DNA from 4 places in the Propionispora hippei DSM 15287 genome. Region 2 is predicted to be linked to each of the others. Evidence: riboswitches for the same ligand, from Rfam matches in the RefSeq annotation. Region 2 holds a riboswitch; each other region holds the start of a gene.
The links. A riboswitch is a leader RNA that binds a small molecule or an ion and turns the genes downstream of it on or off. The one in region 2 is predicted to bind cobalamin.
Positions count from the first base shown of each region.

Region 1: linked by a shared signal. The riboswitch ahead of F3H20_RS05410 (TonB-dependent receptor) and the one ahead of cbiD (cobalt-precorrin-5B (C(1))-methyltransferase CbiD) in region 2 are both predicted to bind cobalamin.
Region 3: linked by a shared signal. The riboswitch ahead of F3H20_RS14595 (OmpH family outer membrane protein) and the one ahead of cbiD (cobalt-precorrin-5B (C(1))-methyltransferase CbiD) in region 2 are both predicted to bind cobalamin.
Region 4: linked by a shared signal. The riboswitch ahead of F3H20_RS14630 (TonB-dependent receptor) and the one ahead of cbiD (cobalt-precorrin-5B (C(1))-methyltransferase CbiD) in region 2 are both predicted to bind cobalamin.

Region 1 covers NZ_FQZD01000007.1:192,361-198,010, reverse strand. The annotation lists gene F3H20_RS05415 (ABC transporter ATP-binding protein) at 1-790, opposite strand, end outside; cobalamin riboswitch at 1,166-1,348, shown strand; gene F3H20_RS05410 (TonB-dependent receptor) at 1,500-2,561, shown strand; gene F3H20_RS05405 (TonB-dependent receptor) at 2,607-3,725, shown strand; gene F3H20_RS05400 (PepSY-associated TM helix domain-containing protein) at 3,747-5,075, shown strand; gene F3H20_RS05395 (hypothetical protein) at 5,208-5,650, opposite strand, start outside.
Region 2 covers NZ_FQZD01000004.1:60,287-65,936, forward strand. The annotation lists gene F3H20_RS00285 (2-oxoacid:acceptor oxidoreductase subunit alpha) at 1-731, shown strand, start outside; gene F3H20_RS00290 (thiamine pyrophosphate-dependent enzyme) at 731-1,552, shown strand; gene F3H20_RS00295 (2-oxoacid:acceptor oxidoreductase family protein) at 1,552-2,082, shown strand; cobalamin riboswitch at 2,539-2,713, shown strand; gene cbiD (cobalt-precorrin-5B (C(1))-methyltransferase CbiD) at 2,796-3,896, shown strand; gene cbiE (precorrin-6y C5,15-methyltransferase (decarboxylating) subunit CbiE) at 3,881-4,507, shown strand; gene cbiT (precorrin-6Y C5,15-methyltransferase (decarboxylating) subunit CbiT) at 4,504-5,079, shown strand; gene cobM (precorrin-4 C(11)-methyltransferase) at 5,106-5,650, shown strand, end outside.
Region 3 covers NZ_FQZD01000030.1:17,109-22,758, reverse strand. The annotation lists gene F3H20_RS14605 (TonB-dependent receptor domain-containing protein) at 1-1,483, opposite strand, end outside; gene F3H20_RS14600 (hypothetical protein) at 1,978-3,414, opposite strand; gene F3H20_RS14595 (OmpH family outer membrane protein) at 3,770-4,213, opposite strand; cobalamin riboswitch at 4,449-4,662, opposite strand; cobalamin riboswitch at 4,934-5,148, opposite strand.
Region 4 covers NZ_FQZD01000030.1:27,262-32,911, reverse strand. The annotation lists gene F3H20_RS14635 (sugar phosphate isomerase/epimerase family protein) at 53-1,015, opposite strand; gene F3H20_RS14630 (TonB-dependent receptor) at 1,088-2,986, opposite strand; cobalamin riboswitch at 3,145-3,327, opposite strand; gene F3H20_RS14625 (adenosylcobinamide amidohydrolase) at 3,561-4,682, opposite strand; gene F3H20_RS14620 (hypothetical protein) at 4,737-5,650, opposite strand, start outside.

The sequences.
Region 1 (5,650 bases), on a different contig from region 2:
CGCTGACTAAAACCGCTGTATAAAGCAGACCCTGAAACAGTCCATTGCCGGCTTGAAAGGTTCCCATAATCTGATAGCTGCTGATTTTCGAATCCAAAAACTGTTCATTGCTGTCACAGAACTTCTCCCGCTCCAAATCCTCGTTAGCAAAGGATTTAACCACCCGGATGCCGGCCAGGCTGTCCTGTACCCTCGCATTGACGCCGGCAATCTTTTTCCGGTTATCCATAAACACGGCCTTCATCCGGCGATTCTTATAGATACTGAAAACAATCATCAATCCGGTGACAACAGCCAGAATCAAGGTCATCTTAACGTTTAGAAAAAGCAGCAGGGCAAAAGAACCGATGATTTTCAGACTGCAGATAAACAGGTTCTCCGGTCCATGATGAGCCAGCTCGGAAATATCAAACAGGTCGGATACCAGCTTGGACATCATCTCCCCGGTATTGTTACGGTCATAGTAGGAAAAGGACAGCCGCTGGTAGTGGTCGAATAAATCCTGCCGCATGTCGCTTTCCATGTGGGCGCCCATAATATGGCCCCAGGTGGTAATATAATACTGACATGCATACCGGATACCATACAGAAAAAACATACCGGCAGCGATCCAGCCCAGAATCGGCAAAATTTCCGCCGCGCTGCGGACAAACACGTAATGAGTCAGATAATACAGAATCTGGGGAAAGGCAATATCAACCAATGCCACCCCGGACGCACATGCCAGATCGATAAAGAAAATTCGCCGGTATGGCTTATAATACTGAATAAAACTGGACCAAATCGACATAGTTACCTCCATTGTACACAAACTAAGCAGCGCTCGAGACCGGCAGCAGGTCCCGTAAAAAGCGCTTTCAGGGAACATTCCGTGTAGTTGAAAAACACCCCTTGTCTCCATCTTACCATATTCCTCTAGGCAAGCGCAAAAAGAGACAGAATTTCCCCTCAAAACAAATAAGAACCGCCTGTCTTCCGGCGAACGGTTTCTTGCCATTATTCCATCTGTCAACTCTTCTGAACACTATCCTGATGTGGCAAATGCCACGGGTCCTGCATTTCGTTTTATCCAAACCGGCCTAAGATCATAGCAAATTTTGTCGAAAATACATTGACAACAGGAAAACCAACTGATACGATAACCCATAGTAAAGATTGAAAAAATTTCATATGGTTTGAAACAGGTGTCCGAAAGGACTTAATAGGGAAGTCTGATGTAAGGTCAGCGCGGTCCCGCCACTGTATCAGGGAGCAAATTCGCAATTATGTCACTGGGGCTACAGCCTTGGGAAGGCGCGAAGGAGCTATGAACTGGAGCCAGGAGAACTGCCTGTTTAGCAATCACCGTTTGACCTGCGAGCGATGGGAAGGGGATTTACTTATTGTGAATATGAACAATGAGCTTTTTCTTTGCATGGGAAAAGCTCTTTTTTATTTGCTTCCGGTCAGAGGTATGGTTGCTTTTATTTCAAAATTGACAGAGGAGCGAAAAAGACACCATGTATTCTACTACAAAAAAATCAGGGATTATGCTGCTGGCCTGTATGGCAATAGCCACATCGGTACAAGCAGCTCCGCCGGAAACAGCTTCGCCAGAGACGGTGGCAACAGAAAGCAACCGGGAGGCGGAAGGAAAAGCAACAGAGTCAGACCAAATTCCCGAATATACCTTCGACGACTTTATCGTTACAGCAACCAGAGTCGCCAAAAGACTTAAAGATGTACCGGCCAACGTGACGGTTATTACCGCTGAGGATTTAAAGAAACGCAATATTTTCAGTTTACGGGAAGCCTTGCAAAATGAAGTCGGCCTGTATGTGAAACCTACGGCAGAAGTGAAGGATGCCCTGTCAATACGTGGCTTTGGCAGCGGCAATATTCTTGTCTTGTACAACGGCCAACAGATAAATACCTCTTTTGACGGCAGTGTAGCCTGGGATTCCTTCCCCATCAGCGACGTGGAAAGAATCGAGATTGTCCGGGGCGCCGGTTCCTCGCTCTACGGCGGACATGCAGTTGCCGGCGTCATCAACATCATTACCAAAAAGCCGGCTCCGGCCAGCGGTGAAGTAAAGACCGATCTGACCCTGTCAACAGGCAGCAACAATACCTGGCAGCGGGGAATTAGAATTGGCGGCAGCACCAACGATAAGCTTTCCTTCAATACCGGTTATGAAAAGCGTTCTACAGACGGCTATTCCGGTTACTACGTTACACCTGGTAAGACTATAGGTACTCCCACCCTAAATGTAACACTCCCCAAACTTGGCAACGGGACCTATCTACTTGGCGGTCGCGGCGAAAAAAGCAAGCTAAGCGAAAATTACTTTCTTGACCTGAATTACCTGCTGGATACCACTAAAACCCTGTCCTACTCATACATGCATAACAACTACCAATATGCCTATCACAACCCTTTCACCTACGCTTATGACGGCAGCGGCAATCCTCTCTTCTACGGTACTATCCGGACTCAGGACAATACCTATGTGACCTTATCCCCTTCCGCTTATCTGGGCTATGTTGGCGAAAGAGAGCAGGACCTTCACAGACTGAAATAAGAAGACACAGAGAATAAGATCACTGTCGGGCTGGGTCTGTCCGATGTGACGAAAGAGGGCTACAGTCAAGCCGGTTCCTCCGCCAACTCAATCAACTGGACAGGCAGCGGCACCTTAGCGATGTATCCCAGTAAAAACTATAATCTGGATGCCCAAAAAACCTGGGATTTCAACCGCCATACCATCGTCTCCGGCTTTAGCTGGATAAAAGAAAAAATGACTTACAGTTCTTACGCGCTGAGTCACTGGCGCGACTGGAGCACCGTGGGAGCTTTAACCACCCAAAGCGAAGGTTCCACCAACTCCTGGGCCGTTTTCACTCAGGATGAATATGCCGCTTCCGACCGCTGGACCATGTATACCGGCTTGCGCCTGGATCAGTACAATAAAGAAGGCGGCTACTGCTTAGTCAGTGGCAGCAAACAGGATTATCCCTCTGCCGAATTCACCGAGCTAAGTCCGAAACTAGCCTTCGAATATGCCCAGAACGACCGCACCAAGTACTACGCCAGTTACGGTCATTCCTTCAATCCCCCGACAATCTATAAGTTATACCGCCGGGCTGGCACTGACATGAGTTCCATACAAGCCAATCCCGATCTAAAGCCGGAGACCTCAAACACCTTTGAAATCGGCATGAAGCAGCAAATGGATCAGAAAACCTCACTGGGTGTCACCCTGTTCCATGTGAAAACGGAAGATAAAATAGTTTCAGCAATCAAAAATTCGGTAAAGGCTTACTATAACTTAGACAGCGGAACTGCCAAAGGTATCGAATTTGAACTGAAGAGCAAAATGACGCCAACCTGGTCTTCCTATCTTAACTATACCTTTGAAAGCGGTGAAAATACGTCCAGCGGCCAAACGACCCGCAACTGGGATATTCCCAAGCATTTGCTGCACGCTGGCGTGGAATATAGCAAAAATAAAGTGAACTGGCTAACCGATGCGCAATATGTCAGTGAACGGCAAAGCCCGGATCTGTCTACCGGCGAATATAATTCCGAAGATGCCTTTTTTGTGATAAATACTTCGCTGAATTATAAACTGAACGACCAGGCTACCCTTCAGTTCGGCATCCAGAATCTGTTTAATCGTAAGTTCTATGCAACAGAAGCCACCAGCGGCAGAACCTATAGTCTAAGCATGAATTATTCCCTCTAACCGCATCGGAGATATAAAATTATGAAATATGTTTACCGTATCCATCGCTGGACCAGTTTGATTTGCGCCCTCTTATTCCTGCTGCTCTGCCTGACAGGACTGCCGCTTTTATTCAAAGAGGAAATCAACGAATGGAATCAACTTCGGCCGCCGGAAAATCCGCAGCCCTTGAGCTATGCCACCCTTTGGCAGGGGCTGGAACAAGGCATTCAGACCATACAGGCAGACTATCCGCAAAAAACGATCAAAACCATTTCCGCTAAGGCCGATAAAGGCGATCTTATCTTTCGTCTCCAGGACCTGGAGGATAAAAAACATCCCTCAGCAGCTAATACAGCAAAAGAAGTACAGCTTGCCTATCATGTGCAGACACAGACTTTTACCGATCAAAGCACCCTCTCACTAAAATATCCTGCTCTGCAAGATTGCCTGCAATTACTCAGCTCGTTGCACGTACGTTTAGGGTTAGGCAGGGAAGGAATGCTCTTTTTAGGCTTTTTCTGCCTGCTAAGCTGCCTGTCTCTTTTATCAGGCTGTTGGCTTTATGCCCCTCCCCTAAGAAAACTGGCAGCGGGCATGCTCAGGAATCACTCCCGCCGCATTTTCTGGTCCGACTGGCATAAACTCACAGGGCTGGCAGCCGGGATGTGGGCTCTGGTATTATGCCTGAGCGGGGTGATGATCGTCCTATTTTCTTTAGGCTACAGCTCCTATCTCACTGCAGCACGCAGTGAAGCAGCGCAGCAGCTACCGGCTTACAGTCAAAACCAGGTAACCGTGCCACCCTGGACAGCACTGCAAACGGCCAGTCAGGCCCTAGACAACGAAGCTGTCATTTTTCTCAAAATGCCGGAACCGAAGAGCAATCTATATACCCTTTATATCAAGCCGCTAGCGGCAGGTCCGGATGACTTTATGGGACAACCCCTGTTTGTTGCCGCGTCTGCCGGCGAAAAGAGCGGCCCTGCGTCCTGTTTTCGCAAGCCGCTTCCCTGGTATTTACCGGTTACCGCCGTGTTTGTCAATTTACACACTCACAATCATGCTTTACTGGCGACAAAAATCATTTGGTCAGTTTATAGTCTCATCACCATGGCCATGATTATCTCCGGCATCTGTGTCTGGCTGACCCGTTGGAACAATACCGTCTATCGTCAGGCTCCCCCTTTAACAGTACCCGTCATGGTAAAATCCGGCTGGGCTATCCTGTCCATATTCGGCCTTCTCCCGCTGGGAGGACTCGCTGTATCACTGTACGGCGGTTATTTCGAGCTGGCCGGTGCCCTGGCTCTGTTCCTGCCACTGCTGCTGTTTGCCATGATGTGGTATAAGAACAAAATCACAAGCTGACTCTCCATAGGTTTATTACAAATAACTTGCTGCTTTACTGCGGCATAACAAAACTCTCATCCCTACGGATGAGAGTTTTGTTATGCCTGCCTGTTAATCGAGACCGTAAGCAGGTCTTTTAATTATCATTGTCTATAAATAGGTCATAACTTTTTGGTTGGCATCATCCAGCGCCTGGTTCAAGGCCTTGGTGATCGGATCTTTGTAGCCGGTATAACCAAATACCGCTTTATTTTCGGACAACCCGGTCACCTGGAAGGATGTAACCTTATCCTGCCCGGCATTATAGAATTTATAACGCAGCTTGGTCTTAGTTACCACTTTATTCTGAAAGTAACTGAGATGTCTGGTCGTAATCAGTTCTGAAATCTCCATAGCAATAACATAATCGGCATTGGTTTGCCTAGCCACCGTCGCTAAGACATCCTTGTCGGGAAGTTCCATATTAGAGACATCATAGCCTGCTTCATTCAACGCCTTTTGTACTTCCACTAAAGGAACCCGATGAAAATTTTGATTGGAGTATTGTTCAGTATATTTGCCGTTAACGATTTCCTCTACATACCCTGCCTTCT
Region 2 (5,650 bases):
TGATTGCCTTGTCGCCGGGGTCGGTGCGAGAAGCTTTTGATGTCGCGGTAAAAGCCGTTAATTTTGCGGAAAAGTTCCGTACGCCGGTGATTTTGTTGTTGGATGAGGTAATTGGTCATATGCGGGAGCGGGTCGAATTGCCAGAGTTGTCCGAGGTGGAAGTAGTCAACCGGAAAAAGCCGACCGTTTCTCCCGACGAGTATCGGGCGTACAAGCCGGACGAAGACGGAATTCCGCCAATGGCGCCGTTTGGAGAAGGGTATTTTTACCATGTGACGGGCCTGGTGCATAATTATGAAGGGCAGCCTTCCCAGTCCGCCGCCGTGACTGATGAACTGGTCCGCCGGCTGCATACGAAAATCGAACGGGCTCAGGCGGAGCTTACCTTGTACACCGAGCATTTTCTGGAAGATGCCGAAGTCATTGTCGTCGCTTATGGCGGCTCGTCCCGGGCCGCTATTGCCGCAGTGAAGGCTGCCCGCAAACAAGGTGTGAAAGCCGGTCTGCTTAAGCTGATTACTCTATGGCCGTTTCCGGCAGCCTTGCTGCAACAGAAGGCGCAGAAGGCCAAGAAAATCATCGTGCCTGAAATGAATTACGGACAGTTGGCCTGTGAGATTGAACGGTATGTAAAGCAGGAAAAAGTGGTATCGGTTACTAAAGTAGACGGGACTTTCTTCAGTCCCGATGATATTTTACGGCCGATCCTGGCGGCAGGGGGGCTGGAATAATGGCTGATATAGAAAAATACTTGCGTAAATCCGCTTTGCCGCACATCTGGTGTCCTGGCTGCGGCAACGGTATTTTGCTGACGGCTATTTTACGGGCCATTGACAAGCTGCAGTTGGATCAGCAGAAGACCATTATTGTATCAGGCATCGGCTGTTCTTCCCGTGCCTCGGGTTATATGAATTTCAACACGGTTCATACTGCCCATGGCAGGGCGCTGACGGTTGCTACAGGCATTAAAATGGCCAATCCCGAACTGGAGGTTATTGTTATTACCGGCGATGGTGATTGCACTGCCATTGGGGGCAATCATTTCATTCATGCCGCCAGACGTAATATAGGCCTTACCACGATTGTCTTTAATAACAGCATTTACGGTATGACTGGCGGCCAGTCTTCGCCGTTGACTCCTGTCGATAGCCGGTCTACGACGGCGCCGTTCGGTCATATGGAGCGGTCCTTTGATATTGCGCAATTGGCTATTGCAGCCGGTGCCACCTATGTGGCGCGGGGAACCGCGTACCATGCCGCCATGTTGACAGATCTCATTGTCAAAGGGATTGAGAATAAAGGGTTCTCCGTGATTGACGGTATAACCCAGTGTCCGATCGGTTATGGCCGGAAAAACAAAATGCCTACAGCGGCGGCCATGCTGCTATGGCAGCGTGACCATGCCGTGATGGCGAAGGCCGCGGCCAAGATGACGCCGGAAGCAATGACCGGCAAGTTTGTTATCGGTGAGCTCTACCATTCGCCCACGGCGGAATATACGGCGGAATATGCCAGACTGGTGGCGCGGCTGCAGGAAGGGGGCAAGGCGTAATGCTGGAAATCAGTTTAAGTGGTACCGGCGGACAAGGGTTGATTCTGGCCGGCATCATTTTGGCGGAGGCCGCCATTCTTGACGGAAAACAGGCCATACAGACCCAGTCGTACGGACCGGAAGCCCGTGGCGGAGCAAGTAAGGCCGAAGTCATTATCAGTGAAGACGAGATTGACTATCCCAAGGTATTGGCGCCGGATATTCTGTTGGTGATGAGCCAGGAAGCCTGCAACAAGTATGCCGATATACTAAAGAAAAACGGCAAACTGCTGGCGGATTCCACATTGGTAAAGGAAATCTCCGGCCGTGAGGCCGAAGTGATTGACTTGCCGATTACCAGGACAGCCCGCGAGGAACTGGGCAATGCCATGTTTGCCAATATCATTGCACTTGGGGCGCTGGTGGCCGCGACCGGTGCGGTTAGTGAAGCGTCTTTAATCAAGGCAGTACTGGCCCGGGTGCCGCGCGGTACGGAAGAAAAAAATCAAAAAGCCTTAGCTTTGGGTAACCAGTTATATGCCCAGCGGTAGCTATTCGGAAGGAAACGTTCAGGCAAGGTTGAACGTTTCCTTTTCACATCCGGTCTGTCTGTATAATCTGGCTCTGTTAGGGAACCATTGATGTAATGAGCCTGCCGGACTGGCGGAAAAAGGTTTGTCAGGCTGTGTACGTACTCAGGAATAATAAACAGTGTCTTAACGGACCGGCCAAGCAGGAAAACAAGGCGCCGGGGTGGAATAAGATAAAATAAGACAAAATTTGCAAGGGAACCGCTGATTAATTCACGCTGCGCGTCCTGACGGATCTTTTTCCGCCTGGCTGCGTCAGCAAAATCTTGAAATAGGGGCCGCTTATTCCTGCGGTTTTACTTCCTTGCCCGGCGAAAAAATCTCTCGCTAGGCTGACAGGATCACTCAAATCAGCGGTTACCTAGAATGAGTGATTCCCCGGTGTTGCAGGATGGTTTCAGGCGATATTGCCGTAGCTGAATAAGGAAGGAAATAGGTGCTTGTCATGCTTAAAAGGGAATGCCGGTGAAATTCCGGAGCGGTCCCGCCACTGTGATGGGGAGCAGATTCGCGGTAGCCACTGGGATAACCGGGAAGGTGCGGATGTGCGTTGATCCGAAGTCAGGAGACCTGCCTATTTTAACACACACCGTTATGACCTACGGAAGATGGGCAGGTGGGTAAAATCTACATTGTGTTGTTTTTTACCCTCTTGTCACAGGGGGTTTTTTAGTTTGTTCAAACAAATGCGAACAGGGATTACCACAGGCACCTGTGCGGCAGCAGCAGCCAAGGCCGCTGTTTTGGCCTGGTGCGGCCAGCAGGTGGAGCAGGTTGTTGTATTGTCACCTCAGCAAAAGTCCATTGCTGTTGCCATTGCCGACAGCAGCAGAACCGAACGGGTTGGTAAGGCGGCAGTCGTGAAGGATGCCGGCGACGACCCCGATATTACTAATGGCGTTACGATTGAGGCAGCGGTAGAGATGGCGGAAGGCGCGGATATTGTTTTACGGGCGGGGAGCGGCGTGGGAACGGTTACGCTGCCCGGCTTGTCCGTGCCTGTCGGTGAACCGGCCATTAATCCGGGACCCCGTCAGATGATTCTGTCGGCTGTCCGGGACGCTCTGCCCCCGGGTTGGGGTGCGGTTGTCACCGTATCCATTCCCGGCGGCGAAGCGTTGGCGGCCCGTACGTTAAATCCTGTACTGGGTATAGAGGGCGGTTTGTCGATTATTGGTACAACCGGGATTGTAGAGCCTATGTCGGAAGAAGCATTTAAAAACTCGCTGGCGCCTCAGATCAGCGTGGTGAAAGCGCTCGGCCACGATGCGGTGGTGTTTGCGCCGGGTAAGATCGGTCAGGATATTGCGATAAAAAAATGCGGTTTGCCGGCCGAGCAGATTGTGCAAACCAGCAATTTTATCGGCTTTATGTTGGAACAGGCCGTTCGGTACGGGATGAAGCAGGTCTTGCTGTTTGGCCATCTGGGGAAGATTTGCAAAGTGGCGGCCGGAATTTTTCATACTCATAACCGTATGGCCGACGGCCGCATGGAAACGCTGGCGGCTTATGCCGCATCGCTGGGGGCGTCACAACAGACGGTTCAGGCCATTTTGCGGTGCGCCACTACCGAAGCCGCGTTGCCGCTTATTGAAAACGCCGGTTTGCGGCAGGTGCATGCAGTGCTGGCGGAACGGGCCAGTCAACGGGCCATGCGGTATGTATTTCAGGACCTGGAAGTGGGAACGGTCATTGTCACGCTGCAGGGGTCCATATTGGGCATGGATGCAGGTGCCGTCAGGATAGGGGAGAAGTTAGGGTGGAACATAAAATAATTGTGGCAGGCATCGGGCCCGGCTCGGCGGACTATCTGCTGCCGGTTGCCAAGCGAACCATTGAGCAGGCCCGCGTTCTGGTGGGCGGTAAACGGGCGCTGGAAACGCTGGCGCCGGCAGGCGTAAAAAGCAAAGTCATTGACGGCGATATTGCCGGTGTGTTGTCTTATATAGAAGAGGAACTGGCCTCGCACGATGTGGTTGTCATGGTATCCGGCGATCCGGGATTTTACAGCTTATTGCCGGCGATCCGCCGCCGGTTTCCCCCAGCATGCATCGAAGTGATTCCCGGCATCAGTTCCCTGCAGTTGGCATTTGCCCGTACAAGCGACTATTGGCAGGATGCCACACTGATCAGCCTGCATGGGCGCAAAGCCGATGCAGCGGCGTTGGCTTACCGGTGTGATAAAAAACTGGGGATTTTAACAGACAGTGAGAATAATTCCCGTACGATTGCCAGGTATTTACTGGCAGCCGGCTGGCCGGCAGCTACGCCGGCAGTTGTTTGTCTGGCGCTGTCCTATGAAAATGAACAGGTTGTTACGGCTACCCTGGAGGAATTGAGCAGCCGGGAAGGATATTCACATTGTGTAATGGTGGTGAAAGCATGACCTATCATGTGGGAATCAGCGACGACCGGTTCATCCGGGGCAATATTCCGATGACGAAAGCCGAGATCAGGATACTGGTGCTGGCGCGGGCAAAAATCAATCCCGGTGATACGGTGATTGACATTGGGGCCGGAACCGGTTCCCTGTCGGTCGAGGCGGCCCTGCAAAGCGGTTACGGTGAGGTATATGCGATTGAGCGGGAGCCGGAGGGCATTGAACTGATCAGACAGAACGCGGCCCAGTTTGCGGCGGCGGTCCGGCCGATAGCGGGGGCGGCGCCGCAAGCCCTGCAGGGATTACCGCAGGCCGATGTGATTCTGATCGGCGGCAGCGGCGGGAAGCTGGACGCCATTTTAACCGAAGCCCGGCAACTACTGAAGCCGGGAGGGCGACTGGTTGTGACCGCCGTGACAGTGGAAACACTGCAGCGGGCGCTGGCCTTTCTGGACAGTTGTCCGGAATTTTCCGTAGAAACCATCTGCGCTCAGGTGACAAGGTTGCGTAAAGTTGCGTCCAGCCATATGATGCAGGCGCTTAATCCCATTTATATTATCGCGGCTGAAGCGGAATAGTGTGTAAAGATACAGGAGGAATGGATATGCAGGTTTGGTTTGTCGGTGCAGGTCCGGGCGATCCGGAACTGATTACGGTAAAAGGGCAGCGGTTGGTCAGCGAGGCTGATGTGATCATTTATGCCGGCTCGCTGGTTAATCCTGCGCTGCTGTCTCTGGCTAAGCAGGGTGCCAGCATTTATAACAGCGCAAAGATGACCTTGCCGGAAGTAATCGAGGTTATGGTCAAGGCTGTGGCCGAACAAAAAAAGGTGGTCCGTTTACATACAGGCGATCCCAGTATTTACGGGGCGATTAAGGAACAGATGGATGCGTTGGCTAAGCACAGGATTGCCTACGATGTGATACCGGGCGTTAGCTCGTTTTTGGCTACGGCGGCGGCGCTGAAATGTGAGTACACTTTGCCGGAGGTCTCCCAGACCGTTATTGTGACGAGATTGGAAGGCCGGACTCCGGTGCCGGATAAGGAAAAACTTGTCAGCCTGGCTGCCCACAACGCTACCATGTGCATCTTTTTAAGTGTCCATATGATGAATACGGTGGTAAAAGAACTGGTTGACGGCGGCTATTC
Region 3 (5,650 bases), on a different contig from region 2:
CGCCGCCGTTCAATTGCCAGTCGGTATTGACCTGGCCGCCGAAGGATTTATTGACCTCCAGCCAACCGTCCCGGCTGTCGCCCAGCTTGAAATGACTGCCCAGCGTCACATCGTACCAGGTGTCCTTGCCGGCCAGATTGTCCGCCTTTTGTGAGGCCAGAGCAACTTCATTCAGACTTGGATTCGAGCTGTTCTGCATGGCGTACATCATGGCATTGCCGTTGTCCAGGAAATCATGGTTGGCCGACAGCTTGAGATAGGCTTCGCCGGTATGCTCCCCCTGCCCGTAGCGTTTGCCGACAGACAGTCCGGCGCGGCCGAGCAGCATGTCCGTTTGATCCTGCCCATATTTCAGGCCGTTACTCAGGCGGAAGTCAAAGGAGCGCATGACGCCGTAAGACAGACCGGCCTCCGGTTCCAGGTACCAGCCGTTGCCTTTATCCATCCGAAGGCCGTAGCGAGCGCCGAGTCCGTAGGTTTTCGCGGTGAAATCCTTCTGATAGCTATCGCCAAAGGAGTCGGTATAGGTATAGGTATTATTAATCGTACCCCAGCGCACCATGGTGTCCAGGTAATGTCCTTTGTTGCCTACCCAGAGCGCATAGGCGCCAAGACCGGTACTGTCGAGATCACCTTGACCGCTGTTATAGTCGGCGCCGCCGGCATTCTGGGCGCTAAAATCGGCATCGGAGGTCATTTTGCTGAAAAACAGTCCGTTGTAGACTTTGCCGCCGAGCAGTTCCCTGTTCCGCAGCTTATCGTAGCCGACCTGGAGGCCGTTATAGATCTGACCGAAGCGGGAGTTCTGCACGCCGTCATAGGTGTACTTGCCCCGCCAGGTATTGGCCCACACGCTTTCCCGGTCGCTGAAATCATCCCGGACGATGCTGCTGTCGGCAAACCGCCGGTCGTCGCCGCGCTTCCAGAACAGGCCGTCTTCAATGCGCCACAGATTGCGTGTCGCCAGGGCCGCGTTGGCGGCGGAGTAGGCGCCTTGGGATAGAAAGTCTTGTTGTTGCGCCGTCCAGTAGACGGAGTAGTCTCTATAGGTAGTACCATTTGAAGTATCTTCCTCGTCAAGCTTTAGCTCGGTTGAAATGATATATTTATTTAATGCCCCATCTACTTGATTCGTTGCTGTACCTATAACATTAAATTTGTCTATATTGGTGTCATAAATACCAAAAACGCCCTCTACCTTTCCCCTGAGCATGGTATCAGTAACTGTATCCCAGGAAAAACCGGTGGTATTACCTGCTCCAAAGTTTTTATTTAATATATATTCTAGGTTTACATTCACCATTGCTTCCGAATCTTTATCTATCAGTGTGGGACTCATAAGATAAACAGCATCACTATAGCCTTTGGAAGCTGCGTATGTCCCGTCGCTTTTAAGCTGTGAATTTTTAGTACCAAGATTAAGGCGGAACGTTACATTGTCACCAAAGCTGCCATTCGTTATGGTTAGTGTGCGTGCCGGCATCCTTGATCCTGTTGTAGTAATCTCCCAAAATTTTCTTCCGGTAGGAACATTGTCTTTTGTATAATCATTGCCGGCACTATACTTATAGGCTAAATCTATCGTGCTGCCCGAATTCATAACTAAATTCGTTGCACTTAAACTACTCGTTGAATCTAAAGGGCGCCAGGTGCTGCCTGAATTCAAAGTAATAGGGATTGTGTAGCTCCCCCCTGGTGACTGCGAACCACTGGAATAGGTAGTTTTAGCATCTCCCGCACCTATCGTATATGAAGATTTTGAATTAATATTAATATCATCAGAACTTGGTGCTATTTCTGTAAGTTGCAAAGCAGCATAACCCGGCATGGTATAAATAATATGAAGCATAAATGCCAACGAACATACTTTAAGGGCCTTGGCCATGCGTTTTTTACGATATTTCCCCCGCAAAACTCTTCCTCCTAAAACAGTTAAAAAGAGGGGCGGATTTTCCGCCCCTTATTTAGAGCTGGTACTTATTGTTTAGCAAAATGGGCACTGATAAATTTGTCGAAATCTTCCGGTTTGATACCGGCGCGGGAAGCCAGCAATGGATGCACGAAACCACGCACCGACTTGATGGAAGCAGGCGCTGCGCCGGCTTTCAGCTTGCTAATGGAAGGCGTCGCCAGGGAAATAGCATTGAATGCCGGACTGCCAATGGGATCACCACTACCATCAACCCATTCAGATGCGTTAGCCGCATCAATGGGATCACCAACAAGACCGGTTGCATCATAAATAGTGAGATTATCACCAAGCATTCCCCATACTTTACTAAGATCATTTGCAGGTAGTAAAGCCCACATGAAGCCCGGAAGATCTGCAAGACTTTCAATAGCAGTGGCACCAGATAAACTGCTGATCAAGGCATTACTTGCCGCAAACAAAGTGCTCGCCGACACTTTCCACAAACGACCATTTAACAAATAATTATAAGCTGATTCCGTATAATAGGAACCAGTCAAGATATACGCAGTGCCATCCGAAACGAGGCCCAAAGCACGAATATCGAATTTATCGTTATTGTATGTGCTACCAGTCTCCGAGGCATTGGCCGGACGGACCAGATCGGTGACGGTAAGACCGGTAGTCACCTTTTGGATGCGCGAAGCGTAATTCCATTTTACAGTATTCGGGTATGAGGTGCCGGTGCCATACCACTGGGCGCCGCCCAGGGCGGTTGCATAGAGATTGCCGCCGTAATATTGGAGGTCGAACACATTGGGCGCCAGAGTGGCCGACGGGCCGCCGCCGGTAACCGGTGCAAGAGTGCCGGCATCCAGTTTAACAATGATACTGTTGTAGTACGTGTAATTAGCCGGGTCAGAACCGGAACCGGATACGGCATATTGCTGCGCTACCGCGTAGACATAATCTACTGAGGATTCGGTATTGAATACCGTATCGACGCTGTAAGCGGTAGCCCCGGAGCCTGTGGCGGCAAACTGATAATACGGGGTATCCAGAGTCAGGGTTTCGGTACCGCCGGTTTTGCCATGAACCAGCTTGAACACCCGGCCGGCGGAATAATCGGCGCCATAGAGCGTGCCGCTGGCTGTCCCGCCGGGGGAGTTAAGGTTGTAGATATTGAGCAGGTCTGTGCTATCGCTGTATTGATAGGCCGCTGTATTGGGCGCTACTGTTTGCGTCCAGGTACTGGGATCATAGACTGAGAGATAGCAGAAAATCTGCACATAGCTTGCATTATAGCGCCTTTGCACCAGCAACACCCTGGTCCCGGTGCTGCTGCCGCCATTGAAGTAAAACGCGATAGGATCAGTATTGGTAATATCCACACCGGAACCACTGACAACTGCCGGTGTAGAACCTGATGAGGAAATTAGTCTAACACGTCCCTTATTTGCACCAGTTTCTCCAAAATTATAAAACGTCGCAATTACATTTGACATACTAAACACCTCTCCCGAGTGCTCCACCAACTCTGAAGCTGCCATTTCTTCACGGGTCTTTTTCCGTAAAGCTTCGTTGTCGTCGGCTTACCTATGTCCGATAGGCGCGCCTTCTCCGCCTTGCCTTACGAAAAAATCCCCGCAAATTAATTTGCAGTTTCAAAGTCGGCGGAGCACCCTTTTTATTTTTCTTACCTTGCGCCCCCCAACAGCTTATCGGCCGCTGAGGTCTCTTCCTTACTGCTCATGGGAAAAGAACTCACCTCCCTGGATCCGAATTCCTATCGCAGCCTGTCCGGGCGTCGTTATCACGGCCGGACAGGACGGTTAGGCTTAATTGGGCCATTGCTGTTGCTTATTGTTTTACTTTCGCGATCACGTCGGCGGTAATATCAACTCCGCCATAGACTATGATTCCTGCATCAACGATGGCGGGCAAGCCCTTTTCTCCGGCTACCGCCTTGATCGACGCCTCGATTTTATCGCCTACCGGTTTCATCAGGGCGTCCTCCCGCTGCGCTTCCTCGCGGGCGATGGTATCACTCAGCGCTTTTCGCTCCCCGGGCGACAGATCTTTGCTCCGGGCGTCATAGTCTTTTTGCGCCGCCTCCCGCATGCTTTGAATCTGCCGCAGGAGGTCCTGAATGCCGGGATAACTGTTAAAAACCTGCTGCCGGTCGACATAGCCGACGCTTGGTCCCGGGGCGGCCTTAGCGGCCAGAGCCGGGGCCGGCGCAATCAGTCCGGCCAGGAGCAAGACCGCTGCCACCAGAGAAATCATTGGGGATATTTTTTTCATATACTCTCTCCTTACCATAATCTCTATCTGTTATGTACAGCCGGCGGCGGGGCTTGTCTACGGCTAACCCCTGCCTTGGCTACAAAGCAACCTGCCAAATAAAAAAACTCCCTTTACGGGAGTGTGCTTACGCCAACCAGGCGGACACGGTCCCTGGTTTTAAGCGTAATCCCCTCCCCGGTCCATCGCGGGTTCTGTGTGCAACAAGTTCCTATTTTGAACTGGTCCACACTAACGGTGATTGTCGGATAAGGCAGTTCTCCTGGCTCTGGTTCCTCGCTCCCCTGCGCCTTCCCAAAGCGTTCGCTCCAGTGGCAGAGTACAGTACGATCAGGTTTAAGATCGACACTATACTGCAAGTCGCTCCCCATTACAGTGGCGGGTCCGCGCCGGTCTTCAACCGGCTTCCCTATTAAGCCCCGTAGGGCACCTATCCCAACGCTATATAGTTGTGTTACTTTCTTCTTCCTATGCGGTACTGCGCGACTGCCTCACTATAAGCTCCAATCTGTTGTGTAAAGCCATCGCAAAGCTTGTACACGGCTAACCCTTTACCAGGTCCAGCGGTCCAGGCGTACCAAATAAAAAAACTCCCTTTACGGGAGTGTGCTTACGCCGACCAGGCAGAAAGCAGCCTAGTCCAAAACGTAATCCCCTCCCCGATCCATCGCGGGTTTCGTGTGGCAACAAGCTCCTATTTTGAACTTGCCACAACACTAACGGTGATTGTCGGATAAGGCAGTTCTCCTGGCTTTGGTTCCTCGCTCCCCTGCACCTTCCCAAAGCGTTCGCTCCAGTGGCAGAGTACAGTACGATCAAGTTTAAGATCGGCACTATACTGCAAGTTCGCTCCCCATTACAGTGGCGGGTCCGCGCCGGCCTTCAACCGGCTTCCCTATTAAGCCCCGTAGGGCACCTATCCCAACGCTATATAGTTTTCGTCACTTTCTCATCCTATGCCGGCCTGCGCATCGATATGCTAGGCAACCAATGATTAGATAAACCTGTCGGCCTGGCGAGAGATTTTTTCGTCTGGCAAGGAAGTAAACCGCCGGAATAGCGGCCCCTATTGCAAGGTTTTGCTGACGCAGCCAGGCGGAAAAAGCTCCGTTAGTGGTTCGCCAACTTTGAAAGTGCAAATTAGTTTGCGGGAATTTTTTCGTAAGGCAAGGCGGAGGAGACGCACCTATCGAACATAGGTAAGTCGACAACAACAATGCCTTGCGGAAAAAAGACCGTAAAGGAATTGTATTTTCAGAGTTGGTGGACCACTTAGCTGCACAGTGTGAATTAATCAGTGGTTACCTTGGTTATACGACCTGCCGATAAACAAAAGAGCGTCAATCGTTCCGTCCGGCGGAACAATTGACGCTTTACTTTTTTCAAAGCCGCCTGCTGTCAATGCCGGGTTAAGAACCTACATGCTGTTAAGGCGAA
Region 4 (5,650 bases), on a different contig from region 2:
CAAACTATCCGGAACGCTCCCTACGGCGCTTTTTGTACCATGGATCATTCCGTTAGCTTGAAGACACGCCTAAGGCCTGCTGCTGTCGGTTTATTTTTTCATGCCAGTCTTGCAGCGAAGTCTGGATAAATTCATGTACCACATACTCCGGCTGTATATATTGAATGAGCTGCCGAACTGCCGGGCTGGTAAAAGGCAGGTGTTCATCAATTCGTAAAACATGGCTCATAGTTTCCGCCATGGTATATTCTTTCTTTAGCTTTTGCCTGCTTTGTCTTACATATTCTCCTGACAGGGAGCGGTGCAGATGAATGCCTTTGATGCGTTCCTTATATTTCCCCAGCGCCTTTACTGTGTCGATAATATAGGCCACGCCTTCTTCTTCCGTGGTCAATGACGGATTGGTATTCATCAAATGCCCGGTATCCAGCATAATGCCCACTCTGGGATGGGCAACTCCTTCCAACAGCAGGGCTGTCAACTCCCTGTTGGTGAGAGTCATTCCCGGCCACCAAAGATTTTCCAGGAGCAGCGTCATATGCTCCGGTATTTCTTGGACCAGATTATTCAATACTTCCCGGGCAGCCTCCACCACTTCGCGATCACTATACCGGAAGTTCCAGTCAAATATTTCGTTTGTTGCGGTATGACTGACATGAAACACCGCATAACGGGCACCAGTCTGTCCGGCAGCTCGGATATTCTCCCGGTACAATTGAAGCCAGTCTTCCCGGTTTAAACCACCATAGCAGCTTTTGATTTCCGCCTCATTTTTAAAGTTTTCCGCCAGAGCTTTCGTATCGCCCCGCCAAAAATCCAGCCAATAGGGCCAAAAACGCAAATGTACGCCATAAACCCATTCGGGCCGGTGAATACGGCTATCCCAGGTATCGCAGAGCATAAGCTCCAAACCGTCGAGCTGGTTCTGTTCCAGAAACAATCGCAGGCAGGTGGCACTATGGCTGATTAAATCTAAGTCGGTTTGGTAGTTGGATAAGTTTACAAGTTGCAGCATGACTTCCTCACAAAAATTAAATTACGAGAGAAGATCCCCGTCATCAGGCATCTTCTCTCTTCCCTCTGTTGATTAGAATTGATATTGAACTCCGAGTTGGTAGTTGCGGCCAGGGCTGGTATACCACTCACCTGGATTACCACCCCATCCCGGCCGATTGCTGGCATTAGACTGTTCTGCGTAAAACTTATTAAACAGGTTGTTAACTCTTAGGAAAGTCTTTGCATCTTTACTAAGCTTGTAATTCAATGCAAAATCCCATACCCAATAAGTACTCTCCGGGAAATAGTTGCTATAGGCCGTACCATTTTGCGGACCGGTTTTATCACTTACACCACGCCCCTGTAAATGTATATCATATCGCTCCTGCCGATAATCCGCTCCGACATTCCAGTACCCTTTGGGAACATATCCATCTACGTTTTCCGCCTGTTGTATAGTAGCATCAATAGTGGTATGGGTATAACCAACATATGTACTCAATTGTTTTGTCACCTGTTTGTTTAGCTGAATATCCCACCCATGGACCTTTTCATCCGAATTAACGTATTTCCACAAGTTATAATCATAAAATACGGCATTACTGGAACTTCTCTTGAACATATGAAATGTGGTGCTCAGCGTATCACTTAGCCTGTGATTTACACCAAATTCCAGATTATCCCCTTTTTCTGCTTTTAGGTTATTGTTACCGTAAGTATTATTAAATACTTGATCAGGAGTCGGAACGATAAAATACTTGTTGTAAGAAACATAGTAGCTCGTGTCTTCATTAGCTTTATATCCTAAATTCACATGTGGCGAGGTATTAGACCCATATTGGGCGCTGTCATCGTAACGGACACCGGACGTCAGTTTCCACTGCCGGTCCAAATTCCATTCGTCCTGAACATAGTAGGCAGAATTGCTGAGCTTCTTATTCCCCTTGGAAACTACCTTGTCCCGGGAATACTCAAAACCACCGGTAACCGTATGGTTGTCGGCAAGGGTTTGAGTAAACTCGTCCTGCAGCCGCATAGTTTTTACTTTTTCCATAGACGTACCTGCATTATTACTCCATTGGAACGTATTATCATATACACCGTTATAAAAAGTCAGCCGGTTTTTCAGCTTGTCCGTTAATTGATTATTATAAATCAGTTTCCAATTGTAATTATCCATATTCCCCGGATTACGCTGGTTTAGATAATAATTCGTTCCCGAGTACATATAGTCCGACTGATACTTCTGATAGTCAAAGGTTATATCCGACTTTTCATTAATCGCCTTAGTCAGTTTAAACGTTGTGGTCTCTGCATTACGGTGTTCCGGAACTGTAGTGCCGTTAGCATCCTTATAATCACCCATGATATCTTTCTGGCTGGTAACAACCCAACTGTAATCGCCTGCTTTGCCCTGATTCATAAAAGCATAATTTTCTTTATCATAGCTGCCGCCGGTATAGGTCAGCGTGCTCTTATTTCCCTCCGCTTTTCGCGTAATAATCTGAATAACCCCGCCTTTGGCATTTGCCCCATATAGAGAGGCGGCAGCTCCTTTTAACACTTCAATTTTTTCCACATTATCCAGATCGCTGTAAGCGGCAGCGGCAAAATTGACCCCCGCCGCATCCACTCTGACACCGTCAACCAATACAACGATTTTATCGGAACCGTTGATTCGCAGCATATTCGACGCTTCATGACCAATACCGGTACCATAATTGTTGATAGTTACGCCAGGTACGTTCCGTAAGGCTTCCGATAAATCGGCATAATGCTGTTCCTCGATATCCTTGCGGGTAATTACGGTCATGTTAGCGTTGGATTCCGAAAGCTTTACCGGTGTCTTGGTAGCCGTTACCACGATGGGATCAAAATCAAACAGATTATCCTCGCCTTCCGCCCAGGACAATCCCGGGATTTGGCAGAGAACGGCGCTGCTGAGCAAGGCACAGAGCACGGCCTTACTGTGTTTTCCTTTTCTTTTCAATGTTTTCCCCCCAATAAAATAAGTCCTCCCCACGGGCGGGGTAGGACTTAGAAAATAGGGCCGCTCAATCAAAAATCCCGGCACATATAATAGCCGGGATAATAGATGAAAACGAAGGACCTGCATCTAAAATCCCCTTCCCATCGCTCGTGGGTCAAACGGTGATTGTCAAACAGGCAGTTCTCCTGGCTCTGGATCATCGCTCAGCCAAGCCTTCCCAGGATTTTCGTCCCAGTGGCATTTTTTTGGCTTTGCTCCTCATTACAGTGGCGGGACCGCGCCGGCATTACACCGGACTTCCCTATTAAGCCCTAGCGGGCACCTGTCTCTTACCTATGTAATTTGTACTATTTGTAACTTTCGTGTTAAAAATAGCACATTATAGTAACGATGTCAAATATTCCAGGCATGAAATACTGTATACTATTATGGTATCACAGTAAAATACATACATTTAATAGGCCCTATGCATTTCTCATACACCTAAATAGTGTTTTCCCCACACGTCGGCCGGACTTATTAGCTTAATGCAAGCCCCTATTCTCCTGACCGTTAAGCGTAACTGCAACAATAATTAATCATTAAACAAGCTGACTGGTGCCGGTTGGCTGTCACAAGACTCTGTTTTATTCACCGCAGCTACCACCAGGCTAGACCAGGCTGTCAAATAATCTTCCAAATTCTCTCCGCCAATCTGCGGTGGATACACGCCAATACGGGAACTTACCTGTTCGATTAGCTCCTGCCCGGTCCGCCGAACTTCTTCCGGGTTTAACAGCCCCCAAAGCCATTGGTCCAGTAAATGGACATAGAGTGAAGTGTAGATTACCAGCCGGGAATTAGTATCCAGACATCGCAAGCGCTGCAAAAACCACACTTGATCGGCATCACCGGTTTCTTGCCGATAAAGGGTCCACAAGGTTTCCTCCCCCACACCAAAACGCTTGAGCCGCCGCAGCGAACTATATTGCAGTTTGGGCGACAGTCCGGTCTGCCGCTGCAGCGCTTCCTTTACGGCCTGCTTAACCACACAGCCGATCAGTTCACCCAGCTTGGCATGCTTTCCCGCGCTTTCCAGATACAGGGCTGAGTGAGGATTGGCAATAAGCATGGTCTGATCGGTGCCCGAACCGGTTGCCAGACCGGTGGAATAATTGCTGCCGGCCATCAGCTCCTGCAGGGCGGCGGTTTTAGCTTCCGTACAGGTTACCAGCGCCCGCACCAGCGAGGCCGGCGGCATATCCGCATCAATTACTAAAAAAATATTGATCGTACCCGGCTTATACAGGGTATTTCGTTCCGCCGGTTCAAAATACGTGGCCGGGTCGCCAACCCTTCCCCCGTTCTCCTCAATTCCACCGGTGACCAGCGCCGTAACCTGCAAGCTCTGGTAACAGGCCGTATGGATGGCCACATTGTCCATCGCCGCTGCCGTGGCCATACCGGAAACGGTATCCGGCGTCAACCCAAACTTGACAGCGGCCTGACGCATATATTCCTCATAATTGGCCGCCTGCCAGGTACACTTTCCGTTAGGTACAGTACAATCGTAGTTAAATACGGCCGTCAAATCGTTCCGATACCCGCCATTATATATAGAAGTGCTAAGAACTTTACGGGGCCACTTAAACCGTATGATAATACTTTTCTCCGGCCGGTAAACCGGATCTCCGTTCGATAGCTCATATATCTTCATGACTTCCTCCGTAGCTTAGCGGCACTGATAACCGTAGCCTGGTCTATCCTGCCCTTACACACTCTGCAAAGCCGGGAATAAAAAGGCATTATTGAAAACCATCATAACAACTTGATCAGCTATCACCTTATCATCCAACGGGTAGGTTTCCAATAGCGGCGTAATTTTTTCAGCCACCGCTGCCGGATCGATGGCCAACGCTCTGTTATGCAGCCATTCTTCCTTGCCGTCAACCGGTTTTCCCTGCAGCGAAAGCCGCTCTTCATATTCCTGTTTCAGAGCCGCCACGACCCGCGTTTTATCGACATAGGTCAGATCGTCCGATTTGAACACAGCCAGCATAGCCGCCCGGATGACGGCGTCTCCTTCGCTTCTGTCGGTCATGCCCTTTTCAATGGCTGTATAGAGTAAGCTGTTGTATTCGTCAAAATAACGGAAATCGTCCCGGTACAGCGCCGCTTCCACACTAAACAGCATATAGTCGTAACCGGTAAGCGGTTTAGCCGCTGCCGCATCCTCGCCATAGCAAAGCCGTGAAGCTTTAACCAGCAGCTTTTCCGTGGCAAATTGCCCGGCATCGGCATTTATTACAACAAAATAGCCGTTTGTCAGCGATACACCGCCCAGGCTGTCCGTACCGGCATATTCATTATGATACACCAGACGAATGTCCTTGTCACCACCGTCCAGGAGGTCCTGCAGACTATTGACCGCGCTGTCGACTACTTTAAGGGTGGTTGACAACTGGCCGCTGGTCAGCAGGCTGGAAATACTGTTGGCCAGTGTGATAAACGGCTGAAAATAGTCTTTATTCACATAAGCCAGCAAGGCCGCGCTGACGGATACGGTGCCGCCACGGTAAGGCACCAGGTTGGTCAAGGCATAATTCAGTTCCACCCCTTTGCCTAAGGAAGTTGCATTCAGATTAAGCGAAAGCGGTCCGGCTACACTGGGTAACTGCTGTGCGG